DNA from 3 places in the Peribacillus sp. SRI_006 genome. Region 3 is predicted to be linked to each of the others. Evidence: predicted binding sites of a transcription regulator. Region 3 holds the regulator's gene; each other region holds the start of a gene.

Region 1 (6,091 bases), on a different contig from region 3:
GGAAAACATCCTCGGCTCTAACTCTTCAATCGAAAATCCGCAGTATGGACAAGCATGATGTTCACTGAAAAGCAGCTCTTCCTCACCCATTACGTCAATGATGACTTTGCCTTCGCCAAGCTGTAAAGCACTTTCCAATGAATCTGCAAGCCTGGCCATGATCCCCTCTTTAATGACGATCCGGTCAATGATGACTTCAATCGAATGTTTCTTATTTTTTTCGAGAGTGATTTCCTCACTGAGATCATGCATTTCCCCGTTCACACGAATGCGGACATAACCTTGTTTCTTAACATCCTCCAAAACCTTCGCATGTGTCCCTTTTCTGCCTGAGACGAGCGGTGCCAATACTTGAAGCTTGGTTCTCTCAGGGTAATCAAGAATGCGGTCCACCATTTGTTCGATCGTTTGTGAGGTGATTTCAATATTATGGATCGGACAGGTCGGCCTGCCGACCCGTGCAAATAACAGCCTTAAATAATCATAGATCTCCGTAACAGTCCCTACAGTTGAACGAGGATTCCGACTGGTCGTTTTCTGGTCTATGGAAATGGCTGGTGACAAACCTTCGATCGCATCGACATCCGGTTTATCCACTTGGCCTAAGAATTGACGAGCATAAGCGGACAGTGATTCCACATAACGTCTTTGCCCTTCTGCATAAATCGTATCAAAAGCCAAGGAAGACTTTCCAGATCCGGATAATCCGGTAAGCACAACAAGTTTATCTCTCGGTATCGTGATATCAATATTCTTTAAATTGTTGGCCCTGGCGCCTTTTATCACAATTTTATCCATCGCCATGTTTCGTCACCCTTCCGCTTTTAACTCTAGTAATAAATCACGCAGCTCGGCAGCTCGCTCGAAGTCCAGTGCCTTTGCCGCTTCCTTCATTTCTTTTTCCATGCTCGCCATCACTTTTAAACGCTCTTTTTTAGGGAGCTTCGCAAGGCTTGGTGCAAGATCTTCCTTATACTCTTCGCCTTCTTCGGCTACATGCGTCGCCCTTATGGAATCACGGATATCCTTTTGAATGGTTTGAGGCATTATTCCATGCTCTTCATTATACTTCTCCTGGATTTCACGGCGCCGCCTCGTTTCATTGATGGCAATTTCCATCGAATTCGTGATGCGGTCTGCATACATGATGACATGGCCGTTGGCATTACGGGCTGCACGGCCCATCGTTTGAATAAGCGAACGTTCCGAGCGAAGGAACCCTTCCTTATCGGCATCCAAAATGGTCACTAACGACACTTCCGGAATATCCAGGCCTTCCCTTAAAAGGTTGATTCCAACGAGTACATCATATTTGCCCATTCGGAGTTCCCGGATGATTTCTATCCTTTCCAAGGTCTTCACTTCCGAATGAAGATATTGGACCTTGATGCCGATTTCCTTTAAATAATCAGTTAAATCTTCAGACATCTTTTTCGTCAAGGTCGTTATGAGTACACGCTCGTTCTTTTTGACGCGCTCCTGTATTTCACCGATCAGGTCATCTATCTGCCCTTCAATCGGCCGCACTTCTACCGTCGGATCCAGCAATCCGGTAGGACGGATGATTTGCTGAACCATTTCTGGTGTATGTTCGAGTTCATATGGTCCCGGAGTTGCCGAAACGAATATGGATTGATGGACCTTTTTTTCAAATTCTTCAAATCTTAGCGGGCGGTTATCTTTCGCAGACGGCAGACGGAAGCCATGGTCGACGAGCACTTGCTTCCGCGCCTGATCTCCATTGAACATTCCGCGGATTTGCGAAAGAGTTACATGTGATTCATCCACGACCAATAGGAAATCCTCTGGAAAGTAATCTATTAAAGTGTATGGTGTCGCACCTGAGGGACGAAGCGTCAAATGACGGGAATAGTTCTCGATCCCAGAACAAAAGCCCATTTCCCGCATCATTTCCAAATCATAGCGGGTCCGCTGCTCCAAGCGCTGTGCTTCAAGGAGCTTTTCATCTTCCCTTAATTCCTTCAGTCTCTCTTCCAGTTCCGTTTCGATATTTTGAATGGCTATCCGCATTTTCTCTTCGCGGGTTACGAAGTGGGAAGCCGGGAAAATGGCGATATGTTCCCGTTCACCGGTAATTTCACCGGTCAGGGCATCGACTTCACGGATACGGTCGATCTCATCCCCGAAGAACTCGACCCGTACACAATGTTCATCACGGGAGGCCGGAAAAATTTCGACGACATCGCCGCGAACGCGGAAGGTCCCCCGTTGGAAAGCAATATCATTCCTCTCATATTGAATATCCACGAGTCTGTGCAGCAAGGCATTCCGGTCTATTTCCATGCCAGTTCGGAGGGAAACGACCATCTCCCGGTACTCTTCAGGAGAACCGAGTCCATATATGCACGAAACACTGGCAATGATGATGACATCTTTCCTTTCGAACAAAGATGATGTGGCCGAGTGACGCAGTTTATCGATTTCATCATTGATGCTTGCATCTTTTTCGATGAATGTATCCGTGGATGGAACATAAGCCTCTGGCTGGTAGTAATCATAATAGCTAACGAAGTATTCGACGGCATTATTAGGGAAGAACTCTTTGAACTCACTGTAAAGCTGCCCTGCCAACGTTTTATTGTGGGCAATGACAAGAGTCGGTTTATTGATCTTTTGGATCACATTGGAAACGGTGAACGTTTTCCCTGTACCCGTTGCCCCCAATAACGTCTGCATTTCCTTGCCTTCCTTAATCCCTTCGACCAGCATTTCAATTGCTGCCGGCTGATCTCCTTGAGGAGAGTATTTTGAGACTAACTCAAACTTATCCTTCACCAAGCATGGCCTCCTATTGAAATATTTTTATATGAAAACGGGACATGCCTATATCCCTTCTATTTATTCCGGTTTAATAAAGCATATATACACATTCTACCACAATAGCCTTAAAACAAACCAGCAATAAGCGAACATCCATTCGATTCTTGTTTTAATGAACTTCATGATGTGTTGAGGAGAATGACAAGTTTGAGTACAAAAAAAGCACCTTTGATGTCAGGCGCTCTTGGATGTACGTTTCATCATTCTTTTTGATAACCAAAATCCCACTGTCAGGGATAAGGCATCGACGATGATCAATAAGTTTGTATGCGTATAACCTTTATATGCGGAAGCTGTAATCAAGGCAACAGTTAAAACAAGGCCTACGACATTGTTATAGGTGACTCTTGAAAATAGCATGACAAGTAGACAAGGAAGGAAAAGGGCAGAAAGAATTTTAATCATTTTTTCATCTCCTTTATAAGAGAAAAATAGAGTAGTTTCAGTTTAAATGATTATGAAGTTTTTTGCCAATCAATTTCCTGCTTGATTTTTAAAAAGGCATCCTTGGAAGAGCATCCACACATCCATTAATTATGCCCATAAAAAAAAGAGGCAAACCCCTTTATAAGGAAGTTTGCTTCTTTTCAGTTCAATCAATATGGATCCGCTCCATGACCTTTTCTAACGGCGGCCTCAGGGTTATCCGTCCCACCCAGCGGTTTTGAAGATTCCGTATGTTCTGAGGCCGCGGCCAGTCCCTCTTTCAATCTGCGGCCATACTCTTCATCGGCCTCTTCGGCAAGTGCTATCATTTTTTCCTGAATGCGCTTGTCGGCAGGAGCCAATGCCGCCACTAAATTGGAAATTAAATCGTCTTTTTCCCAATCCTCAAATTCCCGGTACGTTTCCCCGGCCTGTTTCGTATTGTTTTGGCGATCGATTGTCTCACGGACAAGTTTCCCTTCCACCATAGGTGTATACTCTTTGCCCGTTTGATTGGCTTCCTTCAAGCCGCCGACAGTGGATGGTTCGTAGTTGATGTGGGGGCTTTGGCTGCCTCTGCCAACTTCATATTGCATCTGTCCGCCAGTCTGATTCGTGGCAGTTCGTTTCTTTGGAGCATTGATCGGCAGTTGCAAATAATTCGCGCCAACACGGTGACGCTGTGTATCGGAATAAGAAAATGTACGTCCCTGTAACATCTTGTCATCAGAAAAATCCAGTCCATCCACTAGGACACCGGTACCGAATGCAGCCTGTTCGACTTCAGTGAAATAGTCTTCAGGGTTTTTATTCAATACCATCGTACCGACATGCAGCCATGGGAACTCATCTTTCGGCCAGATTTTCGTATCATCCAGCGGATCGAAATCCAATTCAGGATGATCATCATCACTCATGATCTGTACGTTGAGATCCCATTCCGGATAGTCCCCGCGTTCGATCGCTTCATATAGATCCTGTGTGGCATGATTGAAATTCGTAGCTTGAATTTCATTGGCCTCTTGCTGCGTCAGGTTCTTGATCCCTTGTTTCGGTTCCCAATGATACTTGACGAGCACCGCTTTCCCTTCCTCATTCACCCATTTATAAGTATTGACCCCTGATCCTTGCATCATCCGGTAGTTAGCTGGGATGCCCCAAGGGGAAAACACAAAGGTAACCATATGGAATGTTTCAGGCGAACTCGAGCAAAAATCGAAAATCCTCCTGCCGTCCTGAATATTCGTGACCGGATCCGGTTTGAATGCATGAATCAAATCCGGGAATTTCATGGCATCACGGATAAAGAAAATTTTCAGGTTATTGCCTACAAGATCCCAGTTTCCATCTTCCGTATAAAATTTAACGGCAAATCCCCTTGGGTCACGTAACGTTTCCGGGGACGTCCCTCCATGAATAACAGATGAAAATCTCACGAATACCGGGGTTTTTTTACCTTCTTCCTGAAAAACCTTCGCTCTCGTATATTTTGAAATTGGCTCGTCCCCCGCTTTACCTGTCGGAACGAAATAACCATGCGCACCTGCACCGCGAGCATGCACAACCCGTTCAGGGATGCGCTCCCTATCGAAGTGGCTGATCTTTTCCAGGAAATCATAGTTCTCAAGTGTACTAGGACCTCTGTTCCCTACAGTTCTTAGACTCTGGTTATTCGTTACCGGGTGCCCTTGCCTGTTCGTTAATGTTTCATTCGTTTCATCATTTGTTTTTTTGGATTTATCAGACAAAAAAATCCCTCCTTTGTTAATAAAGGCCACAATACTACTATACTTTCCCTCATTTCCTATATTTAACTCTTCAATCTTCAAAATTTAATTGAAATTAGGTAAATAAGTACTTTTCCCCTATATATCGATGAGCCTATTTTCATGCCATTAACGACTTGAAGAGTTTAGTAGTTGGAGTGAGCATACCCATTTTTGTATAAGTCAACATCACACCACTATAATGAAATGAGGATAAAAAATTCAAAAAGCGGGGTGCCTTCATTGGACGAATCAATAATAGGAAGACTTGGCAGGGTGATGACAGGAAAAACCAGTCGTTGGGTTGTCATTGCCGCATGGATAATTGCAGCAATCGCATTAACCTTCACATTGCCTGCCGTTAATGATCGAACAGCAAATAATGCCTCAGACTTGCCTGAAGACTCGCCTTCTGTCGTGGCTGATGAACTTATTAAAGAAGAGTTTCCAAATTCCTCTGGAATACCTGCCCTGCTTACATGGCATCGCGAAGGTGGACTGACAGAGGCCGACTTGGCTGAAATCCAGTATCTTTCCAAGGAACTGACAGATAATCCATTAACACAGCAATCTTTCTTACCGCCGATTCATGAAATTCCGTTGCCTGCTCTTAAAGGATCGGTTTCAGAAGATGGAACGACTTTCGTGCAGCCGCTTTTCTTTAAAGAAAAGACCGAGACTGAAATTCTCGGAAAAAATCTTGAAAGCATTAATGAAGCAGTAACGGAGCGCATTGGAACGGACCCATTCAAGGTCCCGACCGATTCAGATGAATTATCCCTTCGAGTGACAGGCCCTGTAGGGATATCAGTCGATGCAACGGGTTTATTTTCAGGTGCTGATTTCAAATTGCTTTTAGCGACAGTAATACTTGTACTTGTCGTATTATTACTCATTTACCGCTCTCCTCTTTTAGCCATAATTCCTTTAATCGGAGTAGGCTTCGCCTATATTGTCACAAGCCCGATCCTTGGCTTCATGGCAGATCATGGTTGGATTACAGTCGATTCACAGGCCATTTCAATCATGACCGTATTATTATTCGGTGCCGGAACGGA
Region 2 (6,091 bases), on a different contig from region 3:
ACAGGACAGCACTCCAATTATTTAAGTCAGACTTAGCATAGTCCTTAACAGGTGCAATGAATTTAAGGGAATTATCCTTTGCTTTAGTGTTGATTTCCACGCCCGTCTTCGCTTTTTTTATTGTAAGCTTCTTCTTCTTGACAGCCGTTAAAAAGTCTTTGTATGCCTGGGTAGTATGTGAAACTTTAGGGACATACACAGATTTTACATTAAGCGATTTAATCACATGAGCAAGACCGCCAACATGATCCGCATCTGGGTGAGTGGAAACTAATGCAGTAAGTGTTTTTACCTTTTGTTTTTTTAGGTAGGCAACAACCTCGTCACCCTTTCCTTTACCGCCGCCATCGATTAAAACGTTTTCATTAGCGGTTTGTATCAGGATTGAATCTCCTTGTCCAACGTTGATGAAATGTACCTTTACATTTGAGGCTGCCTCAGTTGTTTTAAGTCCAGTGAATAAAGACAAAACAAGAACAGCCACCAGTAGAATATTTATTTTCTTCATTTTTCCCCTCCAGTTAATAATTTACCATGTGTAACCGAAAAAATGGGAATATTGACACGGTTTTTATTTTTGGTAAAAAAAGGAATGTGTTGTTTGGATTTATGGTTAGGGAAAATGACCCTGGGTATTTATGATTAATCTCTTGAATGAAAATGTAATGCCATTATTTTAAAGAATCAACTATTTCTCTCAGAAAAGAGTGTGAAGTTGGCATATATTCAAGGAGCAGGCTCCCGGAGAATGTTAGGATTACCAACAAAATATTTTGTTAAAGAGATTGTTTCTGTTTTTTTAGGATTGTACAATTTAAACGTTTATTACCCTCCAGGCACTCGCTTTCCGCGGGCGGTCCGTGAGCCTCCTCGGCGCGTTTGCACCTTTCGTTCCAAGCAACTTTGGTTTAAAATTTAGATAGGAACCCTTTTGGCTACAAATTAAACCATGCAAATAAAATATTGAATGGTTATCATAAGAAATTAGGGATGAGTATAAGTTTCCTTAATGATTGACTCCTTAATACATAATATAATAGACACCGATGATGTATCTTTTGTTCAGTATTTCACAAAAGATTTTGTTTTTCTGGAAATTCTTTTTGCTTTATACATTTAATATAAAGAGGTTGTTACTAGTAGATAATAATAAGTATGGATATGAAATTAACATCTTTCCTAATAACGTTGTACTGACACTAAAATGATAGTTTAGACGTATAGTTATAATAGATGAATGGAAATTAAATGTCGCTTAATAATGAACAAACGGGCCAGACCTTTTAATCGTTAAGGACAATTTCGTCGAAACTGTTGCCTTAATCAGTGAGCAGTAATTGTGCAAACCGCTAGTGTAACAAGAAGTGGAGAAGCGGCTATTGGCAGTCCTCGGTTCCTTTAATAGGGAAGAGGGTAATATACCAGAAGGATGCAGCGTCGACATTCTGCCGTTTAATCACCAAGAACAAAGGCGATGCTATGCATACAGCAAACTTTTAATGAAGGATGCCATTACAAGGGAACTTGAAGTAACGCAGTTAAATGTAAAAGGTATTTTTGGAAGAAGATATTAACTATCTGAAATCCATGGCAGACATTTCATCCGACATGCGAGGGCTTGATCCAACAAAGGATAACATGGGCTTTTTAAGCGTCCCATCGTCCTAAAGGAATTTCCATTCTTTCGATGCAGGGAATTGTTGACGGCAATCGATCATGGCAAATCATGAATACGTGTTACATTCTGCGGCGGATCATGATATTGGTTACTTTTACATCGATTTGTCGAAGCTGACTGTTTTCCTATCCTTTTCTTCAATATGATGAGTCGATCATAACGGGTGCCACTCCAACCTTTGTCATGGAGCATGTAATTAACTTTCATTTAATGAGACTTAAAACTTAAATGTTAAAAGGATATTCAGTATGCACTTGATTACATAGGTTATGCCTTGGTTTGAACTAGCCAATTAAATTATGATGTTATGGAATATTCAAACAGGGGGAATGGAGGTAAGCGAGTCTAATCGATCTTGATCATGAAAGACTCCCTTACCTTTATGCCAGGAAAGATGCGATGCTTTTTTATGGTCAACCTTTTTACATCCAAGGGAATTTGTATCCTTCCGGAAGGCTCCCTTTTAACCCGTTAATCCCTTGAGGGTTTTTTTTCGAAAAAGTAATAACATAACAAGTCTTCGGTTTTGTTGCGAAGGCGGGGATTGAAATAATTATGATGTTCCTCGTATCCTTTATATAAAAAACAATACATCGTGAAGGATTCATCGCGTTTGATTTCACTAATTTTAATATTCTCTTTGCGCAAATAGCGCCGTACTTCGGCAAGTTCGTCTTGAACCACTTTTAAAATATGTTCCACCAGCTCCGAATAGGGCCTTTTTAATTTAAACGGACTAATTTCGATGACCTTGAGATCCCGGTTTAAGACTGTAATAACCATAGGGAGGTAGATGGCTTTTTCAATCATATTTCGGTCACCTTCTGGAATGCGGGTCATCATGACCGCCCCTTTCTAAATAGCGCGTTTTTAATACTAATATGTATATCCTGAAAAAACGAGAACATTTGTTCCGTTTTTATCCTAATGTATTTTCAGTGGTTATGCAAGCAGTTTTGATAAATCTAGAAATATTCGTTAACAAGATTATGTTTTCCGGAGATAGGGAAAGTATGAAGATATATGGATAATAATTCTTGCAATTTCGGGGGAAAGTGATATATCTAAAATAAACGGTTTTTAATAAGTTTATGCTGCTTTGATGGCAGCATGTCGAGGGAGATAATTATGGATTTGGATACTATACGTGAGTGGTTTACACTTGATCATATATCGGCACTTATTCAGCAATATCGCTCATTCGGTCCAATTCCCGGAATCTTACTGCCGATGCTGGAAGCATTTTTGCCTTTTTTGCCCTTAGTGGTGTTCGTGCTTGCCAATGCAACGGCATTTGGTCTCTGGTGGGGGTTTTTATTTTCTTGGATTGGTGCGGTAGCGGGGTCCTTTTTGATCTTTTGGATTATTAGAAGATATGGTCAAATGAGGTTTTTCCGATTTTTGCAAAGACATAAACAGGTGCAGAGGTTGATGGTATGGGTTGAGAGCCATGGATTCGGTCCTTTGTTCATATTGCTCTGCTTCCCTTTTACACCTTCGGCTATCGTTAATATCGTGGCAGGACTTTCAAAAGTCAGTACCCTGCAATATGGACTTGCAGTAATTGGAGGGAAGGCGGTGATGATTTTTACGATCAGCTTCGTAGGTTACGATTTAGTATCATTGATTCATAAACCTGTGCGAACGATCATTATCGGAATCGTCATCTTTATCCTATGGTATGTGGGGAAAAGGCTGGAAGTCCGGTTAAATAAAAGCATGAAGAGAGAAGAAGGGCAATAAATTAATATATAAATGCAGTAGGGGTTGAAGTAGATGGAAAAAACAAACAAGAATTCTTTATCCGATTGGATAAAACCAGCGATGATAGCTTTTGTTATTTACATCTTAATCCGTACATTTCTCTTTTCAAGCTATGATGTTGAAGGAAAGTCGATGCAGCCGACCCTTGAAGATGGAAATAAACTTGTCGTGAATAAAATCAATTACCAGATTCATGATATCAACCGTTTTGACATTATTGTTTTTCATGCGAATTCACAAGAAGATTATGTTAAGCGGGTTATAGGGGTTGCAGGTGACCGTATTCGTTATAAAGATGATTGGCTTTACGTAAATGGTAAGAAAGTGGATGAGCCTTATCTTGAGAAATTCAAGGAAGGTTTCCCAGGACAGGATTTTACAGGTGATTTTACATTAAAAGAATTGACGGATATGACCAAAGTTCCGGAGGGCAAGCTTTTTGTCATGGGTGATAATCGTCTTGAAAGTGCTGACAGCCGTCACTTTGGTTATATACCGGTAGAAAATGTTGTCGGTAAAGTGGATGTTCGATATTGGCCGGTCAATGATTTCAATTTTAAGTTTACAGGTGAGTGATTGTGGAAGCCCGAGTAAGATGCGGGCTTTTTCTTTTGGGGGAAACGCGAACGTACGATTGGTGTTTTTTTAAGGGAGACGGTAAAATAATAGAAAGTAAATCTAATTGGAAACAGAAACCTAGTCATAAAGACGAAAGTATTTCTGGTATGATGGATCTAGATATTATGTTGTAAGGGGGAAAAGAGATGTCACTCCGTTTTTTACTGGGAAGATCGGGTACAGGGAAAACTTCGAATATATTGGACGAAATCCGCTCTAAATTGGCAGAAGATCCCGAAGGAAATCCAATTATCTACCTCGTTCCTGATCAGATGACGTTTCTATCTGAATATAAATTAATTAAAACACCAGGCCTTGCCGGAATGATCCGGACACAGGTTTTCAGTTTTAGCAGGCTTGCTTGGCGCGTTCTTCAGGAAACCGGGGGGATGAGCCGGCTGCATCTGGACAGTGTTGGCGTTAATATGCTGATACGGAAGATCATGGATGATAAAAAGGAAGAGTTAAAGATGTTCAGTCGATCTGCTGATAAGCAGGGGTTCATTGCACAGATGGAGCTGATGCTGGCTGAGTTCAAGCAGTATTGCATCCAACCTGATGACATTCAAAACTATTTGGCTGAAACCTCACAGGCCGGCAGCGGCATTCAGGATAAACTGCATGATCTTGAATTGGTCTATCAGGCTTTTGAGGATGAAATGGTCAATAAATATTTAGACTCCGAAGATTATTTCACTTTGCTGATCGAAAAAATGTCAGAGTCTTCATATATAAGGAATGCGGATATATATATCGATGGTTTTTATAGCTTGACTCCACAGGAATTATTGATTGTTGAAGAATTGATGAAGCTGTGCAGGAGTGTAACGGTCTCGCTGACGTTAGATCAGCCCTACAGGCAATATGCTCCGGATGATTTGCAATTGTTCAGGCAAACGGGAAACCTTTATCATCACCTATATCAGGCTGGATTGAGGAATGGCATACCGATTTCAGAAGATCGAATCTTAAAAAGATCGGAAAGGTTTGGAAAGAGTCCGGGGCTGAATCATCTGGAAACTTATTTTTCCATTCGTCCTGCACGAACGTTTGAGCAGCAGTCACCTGATGTAACGATCGCCCAGGCAGTTAACCGCAGAGCTGAGATTGAAGGAGTTGCCCGGGATATCTTGTCGCTGGTCAGACAGAAACAGCACCGTTTCCGTGATATTGCGATTTTAGTCCGTAACGGGGAAGCATACGCAGATATTTTACAAACCGTTTTTCGGGATTATCAAATTCCCTTGTTCGTCGATTCCAAACGGACGATGCTGAATCATCCTCTGATTGAACTGATTCGTTCGACTTTGGAGATCATCAATGGCTATTGGCGTTATGAACCGGTATTTCGTGCAATCAAGACGGAGCTTCTATTTCCGCTGCAAAAAAACCACGACCGGATGCGTGAACAGGTAGATAAGCTGGAAAACTATGTGCTGGCCCGCGGCATTAAAGGAAGCGGGTGGACGTCCAAAGATCGTTGGACCTACCGGCGCTTCCGCGGTCTGGAACTCGAGGACCGGAACCAAACGGATAAGGAAATGATGCTTGAGCAAGAGTTGAATGAAATGAAGCAATTATTTACCGAGCCCATCTTGAGGCTCTCAAAACGGGCTAAAAAGGCTGCTAATGGCAGGGAATTGTGTGAAGCCCTTTATCTATATCTTGAAGAATTGCATATACCGGAAAAATTGGAAAAGCTGAAACTGGAGGCAGAAGAAGCAGGTGATTTGGTATCGGCAAGAGAGCATGAGCAAACATGGAATGCGGTTGTCGACCTATTGGACCAATTCGTTGAACTGCTGAGCGGGGAAGAGCTTTCCATGAAACAGTTTGCGGTAATCATTGAAGCTGGTTTGGAGTCTCTTGAATTTTCTTTGGTACCGCCGGCAATTGACCAAGTATTAGTCGCTAATCTAGATTTATCCCGCCTGGATGATGTGAAGACAGCTTTTGTTATCGGATTGAACGAAGGGGTTCTGCCGGGAAAAGCAGTATCTGACGGGATATTTTCAGATAGTGATCGTGATG
Region 3 (6,091 bases):
GATGGCTTGTACCTAAAATGCAGCAGCAATTAAGTTGATAAACTGAAAGAATTGAATCTATGTATGGCTGCTCATTATTCATTTATTTTACTTTCTTCCCGTAATAAACCCTCGAGTTGGATATTAATCGTATATTTTAATGGCTTGAACCACTTTTCCTAAAATACGGACTCTATCATTTTTTATGTTATAGGTTTTTTCTTCATAAAAAGGATCCGTGCTGCAGGGAGTGAGTATGATGTTTTCTTCATTGATTCTCACTTTTTTGACCGTAGCATCGTGTCCATTTACCAAGACCACTCCAATTTTCCCGTTATCAAGGTAGGTTGTTTTTTCAACGAGAATCAATGATCCGTCTCTGAATTCTTTATTCATGCTATTGCCATTCACTCTAAGGAAAAAATATTCCTTATCCGATTTAAGCATCGAATTTAATGTCGGCATATACGCTTCTATATATTCGTTGGTGAAATTAGGCTCTCCAGCGGGGATATTTCCGTAGACACCAATTAATCTTACATTTTTTTCATTTAGGAATTCCATTCCAGGATTATTTCTAACGATAGGCGCTCCTTCAATGAGGTGGGATAGCGGTATTTCAAAACAAGTGGACATCATGCTCAATTTATCCATTAAAGGTTTATTCCGTCCGGATTCCCAAGCTGATACTGCCGTAGGAGCTACTTTTAATACTTTTGCCAAATCTTCTTGTGTCATTTTTCTTTCTTTTCTTAACATTTTAATCCGTTCACCAATGTGCATATTTCTTCACCTCTTACTTGAATATACACTATGAGTGAAAGTGAGTAAACGAAAAGTGCGTGAATTTTGCGAAAAAATGTTGGTAACTATACTTCAAGTGTGATATTATTTTTTTAGATAGGGGGTGACAAGATATGACAAGCGTTAAGTTCACACTTAAACAAGCCAGGAAGTATAAAGGATTAACTCAAGATGAAATGGCTAAAGTGCTGAAGATGGCCAAGAGGACTTACATTGACTATGAGCAATATAAGATTCCTTTGCGAATCGATAAGGCTTATTTATTTGCTGAATGTGTAGGATTCTCGATTGACGATATCATTTTTTTTGACCCTGACCTACACTTTAAATGTAGTTAAAGCTTCGATTGAACCAGCATTTCCTCAACAGAGTGGCCATTTGAATCCATACAATCCTGACTTCCATAGGACAAGATTCAAGTAACGATGGAAAGGGGGGAACAAAGAGGAAAGGGAAAATAATACTTTTGAAGTTGCATAGGAGCTGCTGACATTAGAACATTTGTAAAATACGTGTATGGAGTAAAAGGTGTACAAATCCAATCTTCTTGTGCAAATATACGATTGGAACTGAGATTCCAATAATGACAGCCAATTGCTGTTAAAGAAAATTATTTACTTCATGTATAGGGCGGACTTCTGAACACCATGAATAGGAGCAAATGGACAATGGCAAATTCGAAGGAAAAGTTAATCTGGATGAACAAGCCCTTATCCTATGCAGGATAAGGGCTTGTTCTCTATTTTCGTGAATTGGCAGCAGTCCGTTTTCCCCAATGCACGTCTTCATAAAATGAAAAAGACCACATACAAAAAAGTATGGAAGGCAAATCTTCATACTTTTTCTCTATTATCAATGAAACTTCTTCTAGTTTTTTTCTCCCATCTTTATGAAGATAGCAGGTAATGGTATTCAAAAGTACAATTATATACTAATGAAGGCTTTGGAAGCTGGGCATTGGTAATTGGATGAGTTCAAAAAAATTCCAGATGATATTGGAGGAGATAACCCTTGAAAAGGAATGTAATCAATTATGTCGTTTTTCTAGTCCTCATTCTAACCATATTATTTATGGCAAAGCCAGACATTTCCTCAGCAGGAAAATTGAAACCGCCCTCCGAAACTTTCAGTCCAGGGGATTGGTTTCTTGGAAGTATCCCTCCCAATCTTGATACAAACAAACCACCGATCGTGTTTGTTCAAGGGAAAAACGGCAGTTCAACCAGCTGGTATGGCGAAACGGAATATCATGGTGTCAATGATATGTATACCAAAGCGTATGAAGCTGGCTACCAAACGGTTTTTGTTCAGCTTCATGATTCAGCTGGAAATGGGTCAGTGAGCCAATATGCCAATGGAAGGCTTTTAGCTCAAATGCTTTCAGAAATCAGTAACCATTTCGGGGGCAAAAAAGTAAATATTATAGCTCACAGCAAAGGGGGCCCAGACACCCAAGCGGCTCTAGTCCACTATGGAGCACATCAATATGTTGGAAGGGTGATCACTTTAGCCTCCCCACATCATGGTTCTCACTTAGCTGATTTGGCTTATAGCTGGTATGCGGGCTGGCTTGGTTCCTTATTAGGTCAAAAAGATGAGGGAACTTATTCTTTACAAGTTGGTAAAATGGCTGAATTTCGTTCTGTCACGGATAACCATATCAACTCTCGTAAAAACTTGTATTTCACTGTGGCAGGTATGAACAGAGGCCCGGTACTATCAGCCTTATCAATGGGGGGACAATATTTATCATCATATGGGGAAAATGATGGACTGGTGAATGTATGGAGTACAAAAATACCCTATGCAACACATTTATTTACAGATCCCAACTTTGATCACGACAATATTCGAGTTGGCTCAGCTGTATTTTCAAGAATTGAACCCTATTTAAAAAGCACATCCACAGCTGGGATTCCTGCATATCATGTCAATTATAAAGAACGAGTTGAAGATGATGTCATTACAACAGCACTCGCTCAAACCGTTCTGGGTGATGTCCTGAAACAAAATGTCTGGGTCGAACAAAGCTTCCATGTAAATGAAGCTGCCCCAGGTAATATAAGCATATATACAGCCTCAAATGATGTCGAGGTTGAATTGATTTCTCCATCTAATAAAAAGTATTCACCTTCCTTAAACGTTCATTCAGCCAAAAATGAAACTTCCTTTTTTAATGGTGCAACCATCCAATCATTCTACAGAAATAACCTTGAAATTGGTGACTGGAAAGTACGAATGAAGACTAAATCGCCAAAAGACGCCTTCCTGTTCACAGCACAATTTAACGAAAAGAATCCCATTACATTAAGTATGGCCGGTAAAGTTAAGCAAAAAGATGCAAAATTTTTAATAAAGAATCCAATGAATGATAAAAAAAGACCAATCAGTACAACATTTTTGGTTCATCTGATAGATGAAACCGGTAATGAAATTAGTGAAAAAAACTCAATTAAGGCAATGGATACTGAAAATTTTACTGGCACCCTTCCGGAAGTACCTAAGTCAGGTGTTTATAATGTAACAATAGATGTTAAGGAAAAAAATGTGGATGGTACTGAAAGAACCCGGACGCTGATTCGTTCGGTCTATATTGAGAAATAACGAAATGCCTTCTCTTAGTTGAGGAGGCATTATTTTGATGGTACGGGTAACTAGGGAGATGGTAATTCAGCCAATGGAAACAGCCAGGTCGTAATTACTTATTGAAGTATTAATTCAACGGGTCTCTGATGGATATGGTTGGAAGTTTGTTATCAGGGGAAAATAAATATATGTATTTTTTTCCCTGCACCTGCAAATGGTTGTCAACAAGTGCATATTCAACAGTGGAATGACTTGGTCGATCTAAACCTTATTAAAATGGGGATTTTAAATCCTCTCTTTTTTATTTCAATGAGCTTTTTCCAAAGTATCATATTACGAGAAAGGCGATAGTAACTTTCATCCCTTATAAAGGATGTTTAAATTCGCATGAAACTAGATTCTATAAAAAAATATTTCAATATCTACTCTTCCATATGCATATAGAGAGAATTCTGGACATAAATTAAACAAACAAAAAAAGCGCGGGAAGCGCTTTTAGTGTATTTGCCTATATAAGCCTATTACTTTTCCAAGTATCGAAACATCTCGTAAAATAATTGGTTCCATATTTGAGTTCTCAGGCTGAAGCCTTATGTAATCCGGTTCCTTAAAGAATCGTTTTACAGTGGCTTCATCATCTTCCGTCATCGCCACGACGATATCTCCATTATTGGCACTGCTTTGTTGTTTCACGATGACATAATCTCCATCATGAATTCCTGCTTCTATCATACTTTCACCCATGATTTCCAGCATGAATACATGGTCATCATGTGGAACCATGCTTTCGGGAAGCGGAAAGTATTCTTCAATGTTCTCAATGGCCGTTATCGGCATGCCCGCTGTTACTTTTCCAAGTAACGGCACGTTCACGACATTGACTTTGGGAATATTGTTCGCTTCCTCCAAATTCATTATTTCAATGGCCCTTGGCTTGGTTGGGTCACGTCTAATAAGGCCTTTACTTTCCAGGCGGGATAAATGTCCGTGTACTGTTGAACTTGATGCAAGTCCCACTGCTTCGCCAATCTCCCGTACGGAAGGCGGATACCCTTTTTGGCGGACCTCTTCTTTAATGAAATCAAGAATATCTTGCTGCCGTTTTGATAGTTTTGTCATTTGTGCACCTCTTCCCCAATGTTCTTTGCTACATTATAGCATGGCCCCCATCTCTATACAAACATAAGTTCGAATTTGTTGTTGACTGAAACAAACGTTCGTATTATAATTTGATCATAACATACGAACGAACATTCGCTTTGGAGGGATTATTATGAAAAAATTATACAAAAATTATATTTATACGATTCTATTAGCGGGATCAGTATTCATCTTTTCAATTTTATTCTCTTGTACATTGAACAATGATCAAAAAAAGGATTTCCTTTCTATAGAAGTAGGCGAGGGTGACACCCTATGGGGAATTGCCGAAGAATATGAAGAATCAAATTTGACAAAAAAAGAATTCATTGGTTGGATAGAAGAGAATAATGGAGTCAGTGCGGATTCGATAAAGCCTGGACAAGTCATTGTCATACCGGTTAAAGGGGAAGAACTTGTCCAGAATTTGGCCAGTGAGCAGTAAGTAGTAAAGGTAGGGTATTATGAAGGCGGTAATCTATTGTAGGGTCAGCACCGAAAAAGAGTCACAGGAAACATCATTGGCAAGGCAGGAAGATGAATTAGTCAAATTGGCTGAAAAGATGGATGTGGAAGTTGTCTCCATTATAAAAGAACAGGCAAGTGGTTATGAGTTGAATCGGGATGGCATTTTTGACATGCTCGAACTATTTAAAACCAAAGAAGCTGAAGTGCTTTTAATCCAGGATGAAACAAGACTGGGAAGAGGGAATGCCAAAATAGCCCTTTTCCATGTCATCCTTAAAGAAGATGTGAAAATTTATACTCTCTCACACGATGGAGAGCTGGAGTTATCGGATTCGGATGCCATGGTCATTCAGATAGTGGGCATTGTAGAAGAATATCAAAGGAAACTACATAATCTTAAAATAAAGCGCGGAATGATGAGAGCCGTTGAAAAAGGGTACCGTCCTCAAAAAAATCTTCAGAATCAAAGGAATTCCACTGGAAGGGATCGTATGGAGATTCCTATTGAAGAAATTATTAAACTGCGTGCCAATGGGTTAACATTCTCGGAAATCGCAGCCACATTAAGGGGCTTTGGATACAATGTATCTAAGGCTACTGTGAACAGGCGTTTTCTCGAACATCAAATGAATACAAAGGAAAGTAAATCATAGAACTTGTAATTTCGCTTTTTTTTTAATACCATGACAATATCCGCAGATTATGAAGGAGCGAAATTATGTTATCAAAAGAAAAAATAGCCCGTATAAATGAACTTTCTAAAAAGGCAAAGGGGGAAGGCTTGACGGAAGTTGAAGCGAAAGAGCAAACCCAATTGAGAAGTGAGTATTTGGAAACATTCAGAAAATCCATGTCCGACACGTTGGAGCATGTGAAAGTCGTGGATCCAGAGGGTAATGACGTCACTCCTCAAAAGATAAAAAATATAAAAGAAAAACGAAATTTACATTAATGCTTGGATTCTTCTGATGGAATATTCCATTTGAGGATTCTTTGGCATTTTGGAGTAAAAAGAGAGTGCATTCATGTATGTATTCTCCTATTTAGTTTAATCTAAATAGGTGACTTCTTATTCCTAGAAAATTGTAATATTGGGGCATTAAATAGTGATTTT

The links. The regulator LexA, encoded in region 3, represses DNA repair genes until DNA is damaged. The targets are predictions, from matches to a motif close to CGAACATATGTTCG.
Region 1: a site for LexA is predicted at 2,928-2,941, ahead of uvrB (excinuclease ABC subunit UvrB). Genes of this name have one in related genera too.
Region 2: a site for LexA is predicted at 2,580-2,593, ahead of AC2YHV_RS24125 (YhjD family protein). Genes of this name have one in related genera too.

Annotation. Positions count from the first base shown of each region.
Region 1 is NZ_JBYCZT010000006.1:265,574-271,664, forward strand. Features, by position in the region: gene uvrA (excinuclease ABC subunit UvrA) at 1-804, opposite strand, end outside; gene uvrB (excinuclease ABC subunit UvrB) at 811-2,796, opposite strand; gene AC2YHV_RS10990 (CsbA family protein) at 3,016-3,246, opposite strand; gene AC2YHV_RS10995 (catalase) at 3,438-5,021, opposite strand; gene AC2YHV_RS11000 (MMPL family transporter) at 5,277-6,091, shown strand, end outside.
Region 2 is NZ_JBYCZT010000020.1:64,912-71,002, reverse strand. Features, by position in the region: gene AC2YHV_RS24135 (ComEC/Rec2 family competence protein) at 1-508, opposite strand, end outside; gene AC2YHV_RS24130 (hypothetical protein) at 1,380-1,574, shown strand; gene AC2YHV_RS24125 (YhjD family protein) at 2,150-2,518, opposite strand; gene AC2YHV_RS24120 (TVP38/TMEM64 family protein) at 2,807-3,421, shown strand; gene lepB (signal peptidase I) at 3,455-4,018, shown strand; gene addB (helicase-exonuclease AddAB subunit AddB) at 4,207-6,091, shown strand, end outside.
Region 3 is NZ_JBYCZT010000016.1:31,900-37,990, reverse strand. Features, by position in the region: gene AC2YHV_RS21700 (LexA family protein) at 124-762, opposite strand; gene AC2YHV_RS21695 (helix-turn-helix transcriptional regulator) at 897-1,121, shown strand; gene AC2YHV_RS21690 (esterase/lipase family protein) at 1,855-3,387, shown strand; gene lexA (transcriptional repressor LexA) at 3,865-4,488, opposite strand; gene yneA (cell division suppressor protein YneA) at 4,643-4,954, shown strand; gene AC2YHV_RS21675 (YneB family resolvase-like protein) at 4,974-5,630, shown strand; gene AC2YHV_RS21670 (DUF896 domain-containing protein) at 5,696-5,929, shown strand.